Regions from separate parts of the Streptomyces roseoviridis genome, predicted to be linked through region 3. Evidence: riboswitches for the same ligand, from Rfam matches in the RefSeq annotation. Region 3 holds a riboswitch; each other region holds the start of a gene.

Region 1 (4,372 bases), 5.6 Mb from region 3:
CTTACGGGCTGTACGTCCTGTACATTTTTTACAGAAGGAGGAGCGTCATGCGGAGCACCATGCGACATGTCCTTCCGGAGTTCACCGAGCGCACCGCCCTCGGCACCCGCACCCTCGACCCGTACTCGAAGCTGCTCTCCGAGCGGATCGTCTTCCTGGGCACGGCGATCGACGAGACCTCCGCCAACGACGTGATCGCGCAGTTCCTGTACCTCGACCACGCCGCCCCGGAGAGCGTCATCAGCCTCTACGTCAACTCCCCCGGCGGCTCGATCAGCGCGATGACCTCGGTGTACGACACGATCCGCACCGTCTCCTGCGAGGTGGAGACCATCTGCCTCGGCCAGGCGGTCGGCCCCGCCGCGGTGCTGCTCGCTGCGGGCACCACCGGGCGGCGGCTCACGCTGCCGGGCGCCCGGATCGTCCTCCAGCAGCCCACGCTGGACGAGCCGTTGCGCGGACAGCCGAGCGATCTCGACATCCACGCACGGGAGTTGCTGCGACAGCGCGCCCTGGTCGCCGGACTGCTCGCCGAGCGCACCGGAAGGGACCGCGAGCGCGTCGACGCCGACATCGACCGGACCACCGTCCTCGACGCGGCGGAAGCGGTGGCGTACGGCCTGGTGGACCACGTCGTCGAGAGCCGCCGCGGGCTCGCGGACGCCGGGAACGAGTGAGGCCGACGTGCTCCCGGAGCTGCCGCCGCTGCCCGCACTGACCCGCGCCGAGGGCGAGTTCGTCGACGCGTACCTCGAAGTAGTCGATCTGCTGGGCCGGATCAATCCATCCAGGACCTCGCATACCTATGGGGCGCTGCGTGCGGCGCAGGCGCTGGTGAGCCGCGCGGCGGCGCTGCGGGACGCGCTGACGCTCATGCACATGCGGGGCGAGAGCGAGGTGCACGCCGACACGCTGGCGCGTGCGCTCAGGACCCTGGACGGAGAGCGGCGCACGGGGCGCGTCACCGTCCCCGGGGACCAGGTGAGTTGACAGGGGGGCGTGTCGTGTCGAGGTCCACTCGGGGCACGGGGACCACGGAATCTCTCCCTCGTTCGGCGTAGTCGACGTATCGACATGTAACTCAGGTGAGTTGCGCAGCGGGTGTACGCATCTGGCGGAATCGGGCGTTCCAGCCCTGGTGAACGGCTCGTCCGGCAAACATCGCTGACCCCGAAACCCGACTGTCCACCCGTATGGATCAGTCGTGAGGAGCCTCACATATCGCCGTTTCAGCTCGGATTTGGGCCAGTGTGTGAGTCAAGATCCCTGTCGACGACAAGCCCCCGCCACCCGAGGCGGGGCGGTCCGGGCGGACGCCGAGTCCTGCCGCCGTCCCGGACGTCTGGTCGACAGGAGTGGATCGGCAGGAGTGGAGGACCCGAGCAATACGGGACGTCTCGCGCAGTGGGGGACGTTCCTCGGGGTGAAGCCGCAGCCGCGGCCGGGCATCTTCGCCTGCCCGAACCCGACAGGTCATCCTTCACAGGCGGCTGACGAAGGGTTGCGCATGACTGCGCAGATTCATGTCCCGTCCCTGCTGTCCCGGGCCGGAGCCGTCTCGGCTCTCACCCTCGCCGCCGTCGGCGGCACGCTGCTCGCCCCAGGAGCCGCGCCGGAGGCCCAGGCCGCGACCTCGTACGCCGGCAAGGCGTTGAACGTCGCGGCCTCGAAGAAGGGATCCCCCTACAAGTACGGCGCCGCGGGCCCCACCCGTTTCGACTGCTCGGGCCTCACGCTCTACTCGTTCAAGAAGGCGGGCAAGACGCTGCCCCGCACCGCGCAGCAGCAGTACAACAAGACCCGGCACATCTCCGCGTCCAGCCGGCAGAAGGGGGACCTCGTCTTCTTCCACTCGGGTGGAAGGGTGTACCACGTCGGTATCTACGCGGGTAACAACAAGATCTGGCACTCGCCCAAGCAGGGCTCCTGGGTGAAGCTCGACCGGATCTGGACGTCGAAGGTCCTCTACGGCCGGGTCCGCTGACGTCAGCCGGGAACCGCCGCCGGCCAGGGCAGGTCGATCCAGACGGTCTTCCCGCCCTCGGCCGTCGGCGTCACCGACAGCCGGCCGCCCGCCTCGGCGGCCAGCCAGCGGATGATGACCATCCCACGGCCGTTGTCCTGCTGGACCGCCGCCGGGAGGCGCTGGGGCCAGCGCGGATGGCTGTCCGTGACCCCGATGCGCAGCAGCTCGTCCCGCTCCAGGCTGACGTCCACCGTGAAGGTGGGCGACTGTCCGAAGGTGTGCTGCACGGCGTTGGTCGCCAGCTCCGAGACGATCAGCCGGACCGAGTCCGCGATGTCGGTGCCGTCGCCGAGGCCCCAGGAGGAGAGGACCTCGGCGACGTACCGCCGGGCGGTCGCGACCGAGGCGGGATCGCTCGGCAGCGTGAGGGTTGCTTCCTGGTGGTCTGCCATGGCGACGCTGTCCCTTTCCCACCGGGCCCCGCCCGGATTGCGCTTCGCGTCAGAGTGCCACCGATCGTGCCGTCCCGAGGGGCGATCCACCGCGATATACGGATGACTGTCGCTCGAAGCAGTGAACCGTCCGACGGGCGAGCGGATCGGCGCCGGGCCCCAGGGGCGACCGGGGCGCGCGAACCGAGCGGACCGGGTGCACGCGAGCCCAGCGGACCGGGTGCACGCCCGACTCGCCATGCCTGCACGGCCGTTGAGCGGGCAGACGGACCGTATGACCGTTTCCAAGACGACCCTCCTCGTCCTCGACAGCAGCGATCCCGAACCCCTCGCCCGCTTCTACGCCGCCCTGCTCGGCGCCACCGTCGAACCGGCCGACGGCGACCCCGACCTGCTCCTGCTCCACTCCTCCGCCGGCCCCGCCCTCGGCATCCGCCGCGACCCCGGCCAGGCGCCGCCGAGCTGGCCGCGCCCGGAGGACTCCCAGCAGGCCCATCTGCACATCCTGGTCGCCGCCGACGCGCTCGACGAGGCCGAGCGGGAGGCGATCTCCCTGGGCGCCCGCCCGGTCGCCGCCGAACGCAACGGCACCCGGCTCGACCGGCGCACCGACGTGCGCCGCTACACGGACCCGGCCGGCCACGCCTTCGTGCTGGCTCCGTCACGGGACGCCGAACGGAGCGTTTCACCCTGATCCGGCGGGGCAGCCGCGTACACACCCGTCCCCCGCATCCAGAGCCCAGGAGGGTGATCATGAGCCACCACGAGCGCCGACGTACGCTGCCCGCCGACCGGCCGCCCCGCACCACCCCGTCCCAGGCCGTCGGGGAGAGCGGCGACGCCGAGGCCCGCAGGGAGGCCGAGGAGGCCGCACGGGGCCGTCTCGGCGACGCCGCGCCCGACGACCACGGCATGGACGCCAAGCGGCAGTCCCCGGGCCTCGGCCGCGAGGAACAGCGCCGCCCGCACGGACGCAGGGGTGAGGCCGGAGAGGGACCCGACGGCTCCGACGAAGGACGCGGTCCCGCCGACACGGGCCACGACCACTGACGGCCGGGCCCCGACCGGGTGGTCCCGCCCACTGACGGCCGGGCCCCGACCGGGTGCCGCTCCCCCCCCTCGCGTTCGGGACCGTCACAGCAGCACCGGTGCCACTGCTGTCACCGGTGTCACTGCTGTCACCGGGTCATTGCTGTCGCCGGTGTCACCGGCGCGCGGGGCCCGTCTCAGGCCGAGACGGGCGTACGGGTCAGGGCCGTGCGCAGCGCGAAGACACCGAGCAGGCCGCCCGCCGCGAAGCGCTGAGCGGTCATCACACGGGGCCGCGCTGCCAGGTAGCCCGACACCCGTGCGGCACCCAGCATGATCAGACCGTTCACCGTGACCCCCACGACGATCTGCACCGCGCCGAGCTGGAGGAGCTGTGCCCAGGCCGGACCCGCCTGCGGGTCCATGAACTGGGGCAGCAGAGCGGCGTACATGAGGGCGATCTTGGGGTTGAGCAGATTGGTCAGGAGCCCCGTCGAGAAGAGGCGGGCGTCGGAGACGGGCGGCAGGTCCCCGGCCGGGGCGAAGGGCGAACGACCACCCGGCCTGAGCATGTCCCAGGCCAGGTAGGCCAGGTAGGCGGCCCCGGCGAGCTTGACCACCGTGAAGGCGAGCGGCACGGCGGCGAACAGCGCGGACAGGCCCGCGGCCGCGGCCAGCAGATAGCAGACGAAGCCCACCGCGGTCCCGCTCAGGCCGACCAGGCCGGCCCTGCGCCCCTGGGTGATGGCGCGGGAGGCGAGGTGGATCATGTTCGGTCCCGGAGTCAGGGCCATGCCCAGCTCGACCAGGGCCACTCCTCCCATCGCGGCCGGGCTGATCACGTGACGGCTCCGATCGTCGGCCGGGTGTTCGGACCCCGGCGTGGACGGCGCCCGGCGGCGTCGGGCGCCGGGCGCGACTCGGC
Region 2 (4,372 bases), 3.6 Mb from region 3:
CGAGGACCAGGACGACTTCCGGGACTGGGCCGGGATGATGATCCGGCACGGCGGGGGCCCGCGCGGCGGGGTGGCGCGGTCGGTGAAGAAGATGCGCGGCTACCTCGCGGAGCTCATCCACCGCAAGCGGCTCGACCCGGCCGACGACCTCATCTCCGGGCTCATCAGGGCCTCGGACCACGGCGAGCACCTCACCGAGAACGAGGCCGCCGCGATGGCCTTCATCCTTCTCTTCGCCGGGTTCGAGACGACGGTGAACCTGATCGGCAACGGGGTCTACGCCCTGCTGCGCCACCCGGAGCAGCGCGCGCGCCTCCAGGCGTCGCTCGCGGCCGGGGACCGGGGGCTGCTTGAGACCGGGGTGGAGGAGCTGCTGCGCTACGACGGGCCGGTGGAGCTGGCGACCTGGCGGTTCGCCACCCGGCCGCTGGCCATCGGCGGGCAGGAGATCCCGGCCGGTGACCCGGTGCTCGTGGTGCTCGCGGCCGCGGACCGGGACCCGGAGCGGTTCGACGCTCCGGACACGCTCGACCTCGCCCGGCGCGACAACCAGCACCTCGGGTACGGGCACGGCATCCACTACTGCCTGGGGGCGCCGCTGGCCCGCCTGGAGGGGCAGACGGCGCTCGCGACCCTGCTGACCCGCCTGCCGGACCTGCGACTTGGCGTCGAACCGGAGGAACTGCGGTGGCGCGGCGGGCTCATCATGCGGGGACTTCGCACCCTTCCGGTGGCCTTCGCCCCGGAGGGCACCGTCGCCCGGTGACTGACGCCACATCAGAAATGTGATCTTCGCGTGATCGGGGCTGCATCGGCTTGTGACTTCCGCTCACATGCCGCTACGTTCACCCGCAACCTCAGCAGTCACGCGAAAGGCTCTCCGTATGCGCTCCGGAAACGGACGTCACCGCAGACCCCGCCAGGCCCCCGCTCTCGTCGTCGCCGCGGGCGTCACCGGATCGGCCATGGCGCTGCCGTTGCTCGCCGCCGGTTCCGCCTCGGCCGCCGACGCGGCGACCTGGGACAGGGTCGCCGAATGCGAGTCGGGCGGGGCCTGGAGTGCCAACTTCGGCAACGGGCTGTACGGCGGGCTCCAGTTCACCCAGGAGAGCTGGGAGCGGCACGGCGGCCTCGCCTACGCCCCGAGCGCCGACCTCGCCAGCCGCGCGCAGCAGATAGCGATCGCCGAGAAGGCGCTCGCCGCCGGCGACACCCAGTGGGACACCTGCGCCCCGATCGCCGGCCTGACGAACGACGGCAAGGCTCCGGCCGTCGACCCGGGTCCCGGCGTCACCCCCAAGAAGTCCACGGGGCCCGTCCCCGAGTCCAACCGCACCGACGGCCTGCCGGCCGGCACCACCGGTACCGGGACCCCCGCCGCCGAGCCTTCGGCGACGGCCACGACCCCCGCCGCGCCGACCGCTCCGGCCACTCCGTCGACGGGTCCCTCGGCGGGCTCCCCGACGGGCCCCTCGACGGGGACCCCGACCGCGCCCGCGACCCCCGGCAGCCCCGTCGCCCCCGGCACCCCGGGCAGCGTCGTCACGCCCCGTACGCCCGTAACGCCGGATGCATCCGTTACGCCGGGTACGCCCGGTGCGCCGGGCTCGACCGCTCCCGGCACCGGCAAGCACCGGGGTGACGCCGCGACAGAAGAACCGGGCATGACGGACACCAGCTCCGAATCCGGGCGCCACGCGGCGCCGGCCGACGCGGCGAAGGGCGGAGTGACCGGCGACGATTCGGGCAAGACGGACGAATACACCGTCAAGCCGGGTGACAGTCTGTCGGACATTGCGCGGGAGAACGGTCTTCTCGGCGGCTGGGGCGCCCTCTACGACGCCAACAAGGAGACGGTCGGCGCCGACCCGGATCTCATCCTCCCTGGTCAGAGCCTGGAACTCCTGCCCGAATCGGCCCCGCTCGGAGGGTAGTTCGAGGGCTAATGTCCGTTCTGTGCGAGTGAGACATGGGTCTCTCTTGTCGAACGGGCGTGTCACGTCCGCAAACTTTGCTCGCGTCGCCCCTCACCTGCGCAAACACCACCTGACGGAGTGCAAGTAGGGGCGATTTTCCCGGCTTGAGGGTCTTTGAACTTCCCCCGGGTCTGTGTCTACGGTCGTGACCGCTCGCCACCGCGGGCCCCGCCGACCGGGAACGCCGAATCCTGCCGCCGGTCGATGGGAACAGTCGTCGCGCAAGCGCCGAAGGCAGGAGCGGGGGACCCAGGTAAGTCGCCGGCCCCGGCCGCCCGAGACGGGCGGCCGACGACCGGCTTGGGGTGAAGCCGCGTGCACGTCACGCGGCCGGGCAATTCCTCCCGGGTTCCGGACGGAACCGGGGAGGCCCCATCGGCCCGAACCCGACAGCTCACCTCGCAGGCGTCGGTGAGGGAGATTTCCATGCTGCTTTCCGGCAAGGGCAAACACCGTCGTTCCTCCAAGGCCACCCGGGCCGTCGCGCTCGCCGGTGCCGCCGGCGTCGCCATCGCCGCCCCGCTGATGGGCGCGTCCTCGGCCTCGGCCGCCACCGCCTCCGAGTGGGACGCCGTCGCCCAGTGCGAGTCCGGCGGCAACTGGTCCATCAACACCGGCAACGGCTACTACGGCGGCCTGCAGTTCTCGGCCTCCACCTGGGCCGCGTACGGCGGCACCGCCTACGCCCCCACCGCCGACCAGGCCTCCAAGTCCCAGCAGATCGCCGTCGCCGAGAAGGTCCTCGCGGGCCAGGGCAAGGGCGCGTGGCCGAGCTGCGGCGTGGGTCTGTCCGGCGCCTCGTACGACGGCGGCTCCGCCGAGCAGGCGCAGCCGCAGCCGGAGCGGAAGGCCGAGCAGCCGACCACCCGCAGCGAGCAGCGCACCGCGCCGAAGAGCACGGCCAAGAAGAGCGAGTCGAAGCAGACCGTCACCACCCCGACCGGCAAGAAGGTCAAGAAGGGCGACGGCGAGTACAAGGTCGTGACCGGCGACACCCTCAGCAAGATCGCCCAGGCGCACGGCGTCAAGGGCGGCTGGGAGAAGCTGTTCGAGCTGAACAAGGACGTCGTCCAGGACGCCGACCTCATCTACCCGGGCCAGCAGCTCCACCTGAAGTAGTCCGGCGACTGCCCCACCCCGCGGTGACCACCCCGGCCCGGAGCGCCCTTCCCCCGTGCGCTCCGGGCCGGGGTCTGCCCCGCCCCGCCCTACCGATGAGTAGGTGAGGGGGTTTCGACCCGAGATGCATGCCCTCGGGTCCTTTTTCGTCCCAGGGGGCGGGCGCCCGGCTGGCCGGAGGCCCCCGGGCGGTTAGGCTCTTGTCGCAAGGCGAACGAGACCTTGCCGCATGCGTCACAACCAGCGTCACATCCCAGAAGGAGATGCTCGTGCCGTCCATCGACGTCGTCGTAGCCCGGGAAATCCTGGACTCCCGAGGCAACCCCACGGTCGAGGTCGAGGTCGGCCTCGACGACGGCAGCACCGGCCGTGCTGCCGTTCCGTCCGGTGCCTCCACCGGTGCGTTCGAGGCCCTCGAGCTCCGCGACGGTGACCCCAACCGTTACCAGGGCAAGGGCGTGGAGAAGGCCGTTCTCGCCGTCATCGAGCAGATCGGCCCCGAGCTGGTCGGTTACGACGCCACCGAGCAGCGCCTGATCGACCAGGCGATGTTCGACCTGGACGCCACCCCGGACAAGTCCTCCCTCGGCGCCAACGCCATCCTCGGCGTCTCCCTCGCCGTCGCGCACGCCGCCTCCGAGGCCTCCGACCTGCCGCTCTTCCGCTACCTCGGCGGCCCGAACGCGCACCTGCTGCCCGTTCCGATGATGAACATCCTGAACGGCGGCTCGCACGCCGACTCCAACGTGGACATCCAGGAGTTCATGATCGCGCCGATCGGCGCGGAGTCCTTCTCCGAGGCCCTGCGCTGGGGCACCGAGGTCTACCACACCCTCAAGAAGGTCCTGAAGGACAAGGGCCTGTCCACCGGCCTCGGCGACGAGGGCGGCTTCGCCCCGAACCTCGGCTCCAACCGCGAGGCCCTCGACCTCATCCTCGAGGCCATCAAGCAGGCCGGCTACGTCCCCGGCAAGGACATCGCGCTCGCGCTCGACGTCGCCGCCTCCGAGTTCTACAAGGACGGCTCGTACAAGTTCGAGGGCAAGTCCCGCTCGGCCGCCGAGATGACCGAGTACTACGAGGAGCTCGTCTCCGCGTACCCGCTGGTCTCCATCGAGGACCCGCTGTTCGAGGACGACTGGGCCGGCTGGAAGGCCATCACCGAGAAGCTCGGCACCAAGGTGCAGCTCGTCGGCGACGACCTGTTCGTCACCAACCCCGAGCGCCTCGCCCGCGGCATCGAGGAGGGCTCCGCGAACGCCCTCCTGGTCAAGGTC
Region 3 (4,372 bases):
TCGCGCAGCGCGGCGAGGAGCGCCTTGGCCGCCGCGCTCTGGGCGGCCATCGCCTCCTTGGCGGTCTTGCGGGTCGCCTCGACGCCGACCGAGACCACGGCCACGTCGGGCGCGGCGGCGGCCCGGCCGCTGCCGCTGACCGTCACGGTCGCCTGCGTGGCGGGCCGTACGGCGGCGGCCGCCGCGACGGTACCGGGGGCGGCGGCGAGCGCGGGCGCGGCGCCGGCGAGCAGCAGCCCCCCGAGCGCGGCGCCCACGGCGAGGGCGAGGGCCGGGGTACGGGCTCCGGTGGGGTGACGGGACGTCATGGGCGGTCCTTTCGGCAGTGGTTGCCGCGGCGGCTGCCGTGGTGCGGCGCGCACATCCCACCAGCCGCTCCCGGCGGCGCCCCCGCGCCACTCCTGGGCGGGCCCGATCCTTCACCTCTCCGTACCACCGGCGCCGTGGCGCGGCCCGGGGCCGCGCCCCCACCGCCTGGCGAGCGCCGGTGGCCTACAGGGGCATCAGGTCCGGACGCTTGGCCGCGACGTGGTCGCCGGAGCTCTCGCCGCGCAGGCGGCGCCCGATCCAGGGGACGAGGTACTCCCGCGCCCAGTGGATGTCGTCCTTGCGGACCTCCAGGGTGCCGCGCGCGGGCAGGGGCGGCCAGGGCTGCTCCGGGTCGGCCGGTACGGGCAGGCCGAGGACCTGGGCGGCGCGCATCGCGACGCGGGTGTGGCCCTCGGGTGACAGGTGGAGCCGGTCCTCGTCCCAGGCGCGGCGGTCCTGGACGGACCGGAGCGACCACAGGTCGAGGACGGGGCAGCCGTAGCGGTCGGCGATGGCCCGGACGTGCCCGTTGTACGTGGCGATCTTGCCGCGCAGGTGCTTGAGCAGGGGCACGTCGCGGGTGTCGAAGCCGGTCGTCACCATGACCGTGCCGACGGCGGACGTCAGGTCGGCGACGGCCCGCTCGAAGCGCTCGGCGACGTCGTCGGGGTCGGTGCCGGGGCGGATGATGTCGTTGCCGCCGGCGCAGAAGGTCACGAGGTCGGGGGCGAGTTCCTTGGCCCGCGGGACCTGTTCGACGACGATCTGGTCGAGGAGGCGTCCCCGTACCGCCAGGTTGGCGTAGCGGAAGTCGTGCTCCGGCAGCTGGTCGGCGAGGAGGACCGCGAACCGGTCCGCCCAGCCGACGAAGGTCCCGTCGGGCCCGGGGTCTCCGACGCCCTCGGTGAAGCTGTCACCGATCGCCGCGTACGACCCGAATGCGTTCATGTCTCTTGATGTCGAATCGTCTGCCACGGGAGCACATCATTCCCCTCCGGTTGTGACCTACGCGACCGTAAGGAGGGGTTGACGGTGGGTGACATATGCCACCGATAAAGATTGTCCCAAGCCGGAATACGCCGGGGCCCGGCACGTGGTGTGCCGGGCCCCGGGCGGACGCGCTGTCGGACGGTGTGTCAGATGCCCACGCCGTGCTGGCGGAGGTAGGCCAGCGGGTCGATGTCGGAGCCGTAGCCCGGACCCGTGCGGATCTCGAAGTGCAGGTGCGGGCCGGAGGAGTTGCCGGTCGAGCCGGACAGGCCGATCTGCTGGCCGCCGCTCACGGACTGGCCGGCGGAGACGGACAGCGAGGAGAGGTGGGCGTACTGCGAGTAGGTGCCGTCGGCGTGCCGGATGACGACCTCGTTGCCGTAGGCGCCGCTCCAGCCGGCCGAGTGGACGGTGCCGGCGCCGACCGCGCGGACGCTGGTGCCGGAGGAGGCGATGAAGTCGACACCGGTGTGGTAGCCGGAGGACCACATCGAGCCGGAGGCGCGGTACGGGGTGGAGACGCCGCCGCCGACGGGGGCGACCCAGCCGGAGGAGGAGGCCGCACCCGACGACGAGGAGGAGGAGGACGACGACGAGGCGGCCGTGGACGCGGAGGAGCCCGCGTCCGAGGAGCGCTCGGCGGCACGGGAGGCGCGCTGCTGGTCGCCGGAGGACTTGGCGGCGCTCTTGGCCTTGGGCGCGGCCTTGGCGGGGGCCTTGGGCGCGGCGGCCGGGGCCTTGGCGGTGGACGTGCCGCCGAGGGTGAGCTCCATGCCGGGCAGGATCAGCGAGGGGTTCTGGCCGATCACCTGACGGTTGTCGCGGTAGAGCTTCTGCCAGCCGCCGGCGAGGTCGTGCTCGTCGGCGATCTTGGACAGGTAGTCGCCGCGCACGACGGTGTACGTCGTGGGGGCGGCCTTCTTGCCGGCGGTCGCCGCGGCCGGGGCCTTGGCGGGGGCCGCGGCGGCGACGGCCTGCTGCGGAGCGGCGGCCGGGGCGGCCTGCTCGGCGGCGTGCGCGCCGGTGGCGCCGATGAGCGGGAGGGCGACGACGGCGCCTCCGGCGCCGGCGGCCACGAATCCACGGGTGATCGGGTTGGCCTTGGGACGGCGGTGCTTACCCTTCGCGGGCATGGCGAATTCCTCTCCGTCGCCTGCGAGGTGAGCTGTCGGGTTCGGACTGGAGATGTCCGGCCGCGCGGTCGCGCGGCTTCACCCCGAGCCGTCCTTCATCGAGGGATCGGCGTACTACCTGGGTCCCCCGCTCCTGCCTGGTACGGGTGGGTGCGGATTCCGGTCGGCGGCAGGATTCGGCGGTCCGTCCGGATTGAGCGCGACGCTAGACGAGGGGAGCCGACGGGAACAAGCCACTGTTTTCGCCGGAGTCGTGATCCCGGGAAATCCGACCGGAATTCCGGTCACCCTCCGTCGATGACGGCCCCTCGATTTCCCTTTCCACAAGGGAATTTGGAAAAGACGATCAGGCACGGTCCGTCACGTTTATGACGCTGCTCACGCCCGCTTCCCCATCTCCCCTGCAACCAGGGCGCGTTATACCTAAACCCTCAATTCGGACAGAACACCCATTCCTGCCCGAGGGGGTGCGTGCGAGGTCTCCCACCTGGATGATTGCCCCGAGAACCGATCTCGAGACCAGGAGCAACCGTGACGCAAGCGACGACCGAGCCCGAGCTCACCGGCGTACGCAACTTCCGCGATGTGGGCGGACTGCCGACCGTGGACGGCCGGACCGTGCGCCACGGAAGGCTCTTCCGCAGCGGACACCTGGCGCACGCCACCGCCGAGGACGCCGCCTTCCTCGCGGGCCTGGGGCTGCACACGGTCTTCGACTTCCGCAACGAGGCGGACCGGCGCGTGGAGGGGCCCGACGTGGAGCTCCCGGGCGTGCGGAACGTGAACATACCGCTGAGCGACCCCGCCGACGGCAAGGAGTTCTGGGCGCTCGTCCGCTCGGGCGACCTCGGTCAGCTGCGCGAGCTGCTCGGCGACGGCAAGGCCGCCGCCCGGATGTCCGGTTCGTACCGGAAGATCATGGTCGAGCGGACCGCCGAGCACAGCCGGATCCTGCACGCGATGGCGGAGGACAGCGTCCCCGCGCTGATGCACTGTGCCGCCGGCAAGGACCGGGCCGGCCTGTCGATCGCGGTCTCGCTGCTGGCCGTGGGCGTCGAGCGGGACGCGATCGAGGAGGACTACCTGAAGTCGAACGCGCCGCACCGCCGCTACAAGGTGCAGCGCAGCTCCACCGCCCCGGACGCCATGTCGCCGGAGGTGATGGAGCTGCTGAGCCCGCTGTTCGACGCGCGGGCGGAGTACCTGCGGGCGGCCTTCGAGACGATCGACGCGACCTGGGGCTCGGTGGACGCCTACCTCACCCAGGGGCTGCGGCTCTCCCCGGAGACCCGGGAACTGCTGCGCGAGCGGCTGCTCGACCAGGCGTGAGGACGGGCTGCCGGGCCTACTGGTTCTGGCCGCCCAGCATGAAGAGCAGATAGAGGAAGCCGGCGAAGAGGTGCCCGGCGACCAGGTAGGCGAAGAGGCGGAGCACCAGCCCCTTGGGGAACTTGCCGGCGCCGCGCTCCTCGCCGGTGACCGGTACGGACTTCTCGGACATGACGGTACCTTTCGGGATGTCAGCGGCGGTGCGGGGTCCCGTCACCGAGGCACAGCTCGGCGGCGGGGCTCTGCATCAGGGTGTGGACGAACAGCAGCTCCGCCCCCGCGCGGGTGGCGGCGCCGATCCGGTGCGGGGTGAGCGAGTCGAAGTGCGCGCTGTCCCCGGGGTCGAGGACGTGGACCGCCTCGCCGAGCGCGAGCCGCACCCGGCCCTCCAGGACGTGGATCCACTCCTCGCCGGGATGGACCCGCACGATGTCCTCGCGCGTGGCGTACGGCACGTGCACCCGCAGGCACTGCAGCGCGCGCCCGGCTCCGCCCGCCTGGCGGTAGATCCAGCCGTCGGCCTCGACCGGTTCCGAGCGCCCGCCGCGGACGACGGGATCGCGCTCGGGCGGCACCTCGCCGAGGAGCTCGGACACCGTCGTACCGTAGAT
Region 4 (4,372 bases), 590 kb from region 3:
GCCCCGGGCGGCCCGCCGGGCGGGTGGGGAGCCCGTCGGCGGGTAACCGGGCGGGGGCGAGGGCCGGCCTCCTGGGCCGAACCGCCGGGCACAGAAGAGGAGCGACGTCATGCGAACCTCCGAGTCGATCGCCGGACTGCTGCGCGCGCACGGACGCACCTACGCCGAGGAGGCCGGCATCAGCCTGCGCGACAAGCCGGCGCCGCTCTACCAGCTCCTCGTCCTGACCGTGCTGTCCTCGGTCCGGATCAGCGCCGGTACGGCCACGGCGGCCGCGCGCGAGCTGTTCTCGGACGGGCTGCGCACGCCGCGGGCCATGGCGGACTCGGCCTGGCAGCGGCGGGTGGACGCCCTCGGGCGTGCGCGCTACGTGCGCTACGACGAGAGCACGGCGACCGCGCTCGGCGAGGGCGCCGAGCTGGTCCTGGACCGCTTCGGCGGGGACCTGCGCAAGCTCCGGGAAGAGGCGGGCGGCGACCGGGACGCGCTCCGCTCGCTGCTGCGGGAGGTGCCGAGGATCGGGCCGGTCGGCGCCGGCATCTTCTGCCGCGAGGCCCAGGCCGTCTGGCCGGAGCTGCGCCCGTTCTTCGACGAACGCTCCCTCGCGACCGCCGGGGCCCTCGGGCTCCCGCACACCGCGGCCGGTCTCGCCCGCCACGTACCGCCGGACGACGTGGCCAGGCTGGCGGCGGCGCTGGTGCGCACGCGTCTGTCGGGCGGTATTCGGGAGGAGGGCTCGCGACCCGGCGCGTGAGGGACGGCGGGAGCCGGTGCCGAGTGGCGCAGGTGCTGTGGGGTGCGGAGCTTACGGGGGTTCGGAGCTGCTTCGTGGGTACCGCTTCGCGGGCTTTGAGAGCGTTGGTGGGGGTTTGCCCGGACGGTGACGGGCTAGACGCGGAGCGAGGACGACGGCGTACCCGCTCGACGACGCACCGGGGCGACGGCGTCCGCGACCCGATCACCACGCCGAAGGAGAGGTCATGAGCAGGATGACGAGCGGTTCGCCCCGCACGGTCCAGCCCGAGGACGACATCCTGGAGCAGCTGCTCGAACAGCACGACCGGATCCGGCAGCTCTTCGCCGAGACGCTCGAATCCGAGAAGGACGCCAAGCAGCAGTGCTTCGACGAGCTGCGTGCCCTGCTCGCCGTCCACGAGACGGCCGAGGAGATGATCCTGCGGCCGGTGGCCAAGCGGGTGGCCGGCAAGGAGGAGGCCGAGGCCCGGAACGAGGAGGAGTCGCAGGCCAACAAGAAGCTGGCCGAACTGGAGCAGCTCGACGTGCACAGCCCGGAGTTCGACGCCCGGCTCAGGGCCTTCCAGCAGGCGGTCGAGGACCACGCGCGGCACGAGGAGCAGGAGGAGTTCCCCCGGATCCGCGCCGAGTGCGGCATCGACGACCGCCGTTCGATGGGACGCCGGCTGCGGACCGTCGAGCGCATGGCCCCCACGCATCCCCATCCCCGGACCGCCGGGTCGCCCGCCGCCCAGTGGACGGTCGGCCCGTTCGCGGCGCTCCTGGACCGCGCGAAGGACGCGCTGCGCCGCGAGTGACGCCGCTACCGCCCGGACGCGCGGGAGACGGTCGTGGTCCCGTCGGTTCGGACACGGCACGGGGCCGGGGCCCCGAGGGCGAGGAGCTCCGCGGCCTGGACGGCGAGTGAGCCGCCGCGCTGGCCTGATGAGCACAGGACCGCGCCCGCCGGAAGGCGGGCGCGGTCCTGTCGGTTCCGTAACGGCTCAGTAGGCGCCGAAGACGTTGTCGATGGAGCCGTACCGGTCGGCCGCGTAGTTGCAGGCCGCGGTGATGTTGGCGACGGGGTCGTACGGGTCGAAGGGGGTGCCGGCCACGTGGTAGGCCCGGAACGTCGGGTCGATCACCTGGAGCAGGCCCTTGGAGGGGGTGCCGGCGGCGGCGTTGGAGTCCCAGTTGTTGATGGCCAGCGGGTTGCCGGAGGACTCGCGCATGATGTTGCGGTAGATGCCGTCGTAGCTGCCGGGGATGCCCTTGGCGGCCATGATGTCGAGCGACTCGCGGATCCACCCGTCGAGGTTGTTCGCGTAGGTGGCGGCCTTCGGGGCCGCCGCCCGGACCGCCGCGGCGGGGCGTGCCGCGGCGGCGCCCTGGGCCGAGGAGCGCTTCACCGTCGTGCGCTCGGCCGAGCGGTCGGCGCGCGGCGCGGACTTGTCCCTGCCCTTCGCCTCGGCGTGGACGGTGAGCTTCAGGCCGGGCCTGATGAGGCTGGGGTCGGCGCCCACGGCGGCCTGGTTGTCGCGGTAGAGCTTCTTCCACCCGCCCGGCACCGCGTACTTGTGCGCGATCTTCGAAAGCGAGTCGCCGGAGACGACGGTGTACTTCACCAGTCCGGTCTTCGGCGCCGTTTTGACGGTGGCCGCCTTTACGACTGCGACGGAGGGCGTTCCCTGCGGAGCGACCGCTCCGGCGCTCGTCGCCCCGGCCAGCGGCAGGGCGAGTGCCGCGCTGCCCGTGAGGCCGGCGGCGGCGAGACCACGAGCGAGCGGGGCGTTCTTGGGGCGACGGTGCTTCCCGTGACCACGCATGGCGAGTTCCTCTCCTTCGCCTGCGAGGTGAGCTGTCGGGTTCGGGCAGGAGATGCCCGGCCGCGGCGCGCGCGGCTTCACCCCGAGCCGTGTCCGTGACGCCGGACACGGCGGAGAACGTGGGTCCCCCGCTCCTGCCGGAAGGGTCGTGAGTGTGGTGACCGGACGGTGGCAGGACTCGGCGTTTCCATCCGGTTGACGCGTGACCGTATGCGAAGACAAAGCGCGATAACAAGACGGGAATTAATCAAAGCAAATAGGTGAGGAAGATCAACGGAAAGGATCATCCCGATTTTCCGGCGACGTTTCGTCAACACTTTTCCGCGTTCTCGCACTTGACGCCCCGTCGGGCTCACGGCCGTTCTTCGCGGCGTGATTCAGATCACCCGAGGGGCGGGGTCCGCCTTTTACCGGAGGAATACCGCCCTTGCGTCACTCAATTCACCATTCCGGCATTGAGGATGAATAAGAGGACATCGACCGATTTGCCCTTGCTGCCGTCCCGCGCCCCCAGGGGCGGCAGCGCGTAGCGTGGAGGTGTCGGGGCCCTTCCGACGGCACCTCGCCGTCCCGCCCCACGGTGGGTGATCATGAACCGATCTCGTCGCGCTGTCCGTCCCCGTAACGGTGCCCGTGCCGGTCCCGGCTCGCGCCGGGCCGTCGTGCTCGTCGTGGCCGTCGTCATGACGGTCGTCGGGGTGCTCCTCGGCTGCGCTCCCGGCACGAGTCGGAGCGCCGACGGGAAGTCGCAGATCCCGGCATCCGCCTCGCCGCCGCCGGCGGAGCGCGCGAGCACGTCCCCGCCCGCCTCGGCGCCCGTGCCCGCACCGCCCCCCACCCCGGTCCCACGGCCCCGGCCGGCCGACCTGGACATACCGTCCATCGGGGTCAGGGACCTGCGGGTGGTGCCGTACGAGGGCACGACCGACGACCGGGCCGGCACCCGGATCCAGGACCGTGGCGTGGCCGCGAGCCCCTACGGCAGGCGCGGCGGAGTGGGACCGGGCGACGTCGGCAACTACCTGGTGACGGCGCACCGGCTCTCGGCCGGCGGACCGCTGCGGGACCTGCCGGCCGTCGACGTGGGCGACCGGGTGTTCGTGACCGCGGGCCGCGAGGTGTACGAGTACCGGATCACCGAGACCCGTACCACCTCCTTCCGCTCCGCGCGGTCCCTCGCCGAGCAGCGTGCCGCCGTGCCCGGGGCTCCGGGCGAGAAGCCCACGCGCGCGGTGATCACGCTCTCCACCTGCGCGACGCCGGAGGACGACGCGGCGGGCAACTACTGGCGGGACGCCCTGGGCAACCCCGAGCACCGCATCGACAAGATCGGCGTACTCGTCTCGGTCCGCCCCGCGTGAACGCCCGGCGATGTGCCCCGGTGCCCGGTGGCTCCGTGCCCGGTGACGCGGTGACCGGTGATTCGATGCCCGGTGACGCGATGCCCGGTGCTTCGATGCCCGGTGACGCGGTGGTGACTCGGTGACTTCCTGACCGAGGCGGCTCGCCCGGCTCAGTCGCCCGGTCGCGCGTCCGGTCCCCCGTCCGCGCTCTCCTCGGGCCCGTCGCCGTCCGTACGGGCCGCTCCCGCGTCGTGGCCGGCCCCGCCCGTACCGCCCGCCTCTTCCTCGCCCGGACCCTCGCCCGCACCCTCGTCGGCGTCCGCGTCCTCGTCCTCGCTCAGCGGCATCAGTCCGATGCACTCGGCGTCGATCTGGTCGGCGATCTCCATGAGCCCGGTCGCGAGGGACAGCACGGTCGCCGGGTCGTGGTCCTCGTAGCCCTGGTCGGTGGCCTGCAGCCAGCCCGCC

What was found. A riboswitch is a leader RNA that binds a small molecule or an ion and turns the genes downstream of it on or off. The one in region 3 is predicted to bind cyclic di-AMP.
Region 1: it holds a riboswitch for cyclic di-AMP, as region 3 does, so the genes downstream of both, ABD954_RS29845 (C40 family peptidase) here and ABD954_RS04185 (M23 family metallopeptidase) in region 3, are expected to answer to the same signal.
Region 2: it holds a riboswitch for cyclic di-AMP, as region 3 does, so the genes downstream of both, ABD954_RS20700 (transglycosylase family protein) here and ABD954_RS04185 (M23 family metallopeptidase) in region 3, are expected to answer to the same signal.
Region 4: it holds a riboswitch for cyclic di-AMP, as region 3 does, so the genes downstream of both, ABD954_RS01700 (transglycosylase SLT domain-containing protein) here and ABD954_RS04185 (M23 family metallopeptidase) in region 3, are expected to answer to the same signal.

Annotation. Positions count from the first base shown of each region.
Region 1 is NZ_BAAAWU010000001.1:6,594,500-6,598,871, reverse strand. Features, by position in the region: gene ABD954_RS29855 (ATP-dependent Clp protease proteolytic subunit) at 48-677, shown strand; gene ABD954_RS29850 (hypothetical protein) at 685-990, shown strand; cyclic di-AMP (ydaO/yuaA leader) riboswitch at 1,384-1,504, shown strand; gene ABD954_RS29845 (C40 family peptidase) at 1,508-1,984, shown strand; gene ABD954_RS29840 (ATP-binding protein) at 1,987-2,418, opposite strand; gene ABD954_RS29835 (VOC family protein) at 2,693-3,112, shown strand; gene ABD954_RS29830 (hypothetical protein) at 3,172-3,468, shown strand; gene ABD954_RS29825 (LysE family translocator) at 3,645-4,289, opposite strand.
Region 2 is NZ_BAAAWU010000001.1:4,555,262-4,559,633, forward strand. Features, by position in the region: gene ABD954_RS20690 (cytochrome P450 family protein) at 1-766, shown strand, start outside; gene ABD954_RS20695 (transglycosylase family protein) at 885-1,934, shown strand; cyclic di-AMP (ydaO/yuaA leader) riboswitch at 2,193-2,399, shown strand; gene ABD954_RS20700 (transglycosylase family protein) at 2,403-3,095, shown strand; gene eno (phosphopyruvate hydratase) at 3,359-4,372, shown strand, end outside.
Region 3 is NZ_BAAAWU010000001.1:968,760-973,131, forward strand. Features, by position in the region: gene ABD954_RS04175 (SIMPL domain-containing protein) at 1-308, opposite strand, end outside; gene ABD954_RS04180 (SGNH/GDSL hydrolase family protein) at 493-1,257, opposite strand; gene ABD954_RS04185 (M23 family metallopeptidase) at 1,446-2,432, opposite strand; cyclic di-AMP (ydaO/yuaA leader) riboswitch at 2,437-2,591, opposite strand; gene ABD954_RS04190 (tyrosine-protein phosphatase) at 2,964-3,761, shown strand; gene ABD954_RS04195 (DUF6126 family protein) at 3,778-3,933, opposite strand; gene ABD954_RS04200 (helix-turn-helix domain-containing protein) at 3,953-4,372, opposite strand, start outside.
Region 4 is NZ_BAAAWU010000001.1:374,070-378,441, forward strand. Features, by position in the region: gene ABD954_RS01690 (endonuclease) at 110-754, shown strand; gene ABD954_RS01695 (hemerythrin domain-containing protein) at 981-1,553, shown strand; gene ABD954_RS01700 (transglycosylase SLT domain-containing protein) at 1,740-2,561, opposite strand; cyclic di-AMP (ydaO/yuaA leader) riboswitch at 2,566-2,720, opposite strand; gene ABD954_RS01705 (class E sortase) at 3,152-3,922, shown strand; gene ABD954_RS01710 (DUF6213 family protein) at 4,075-4,372, opposite strand, start outside.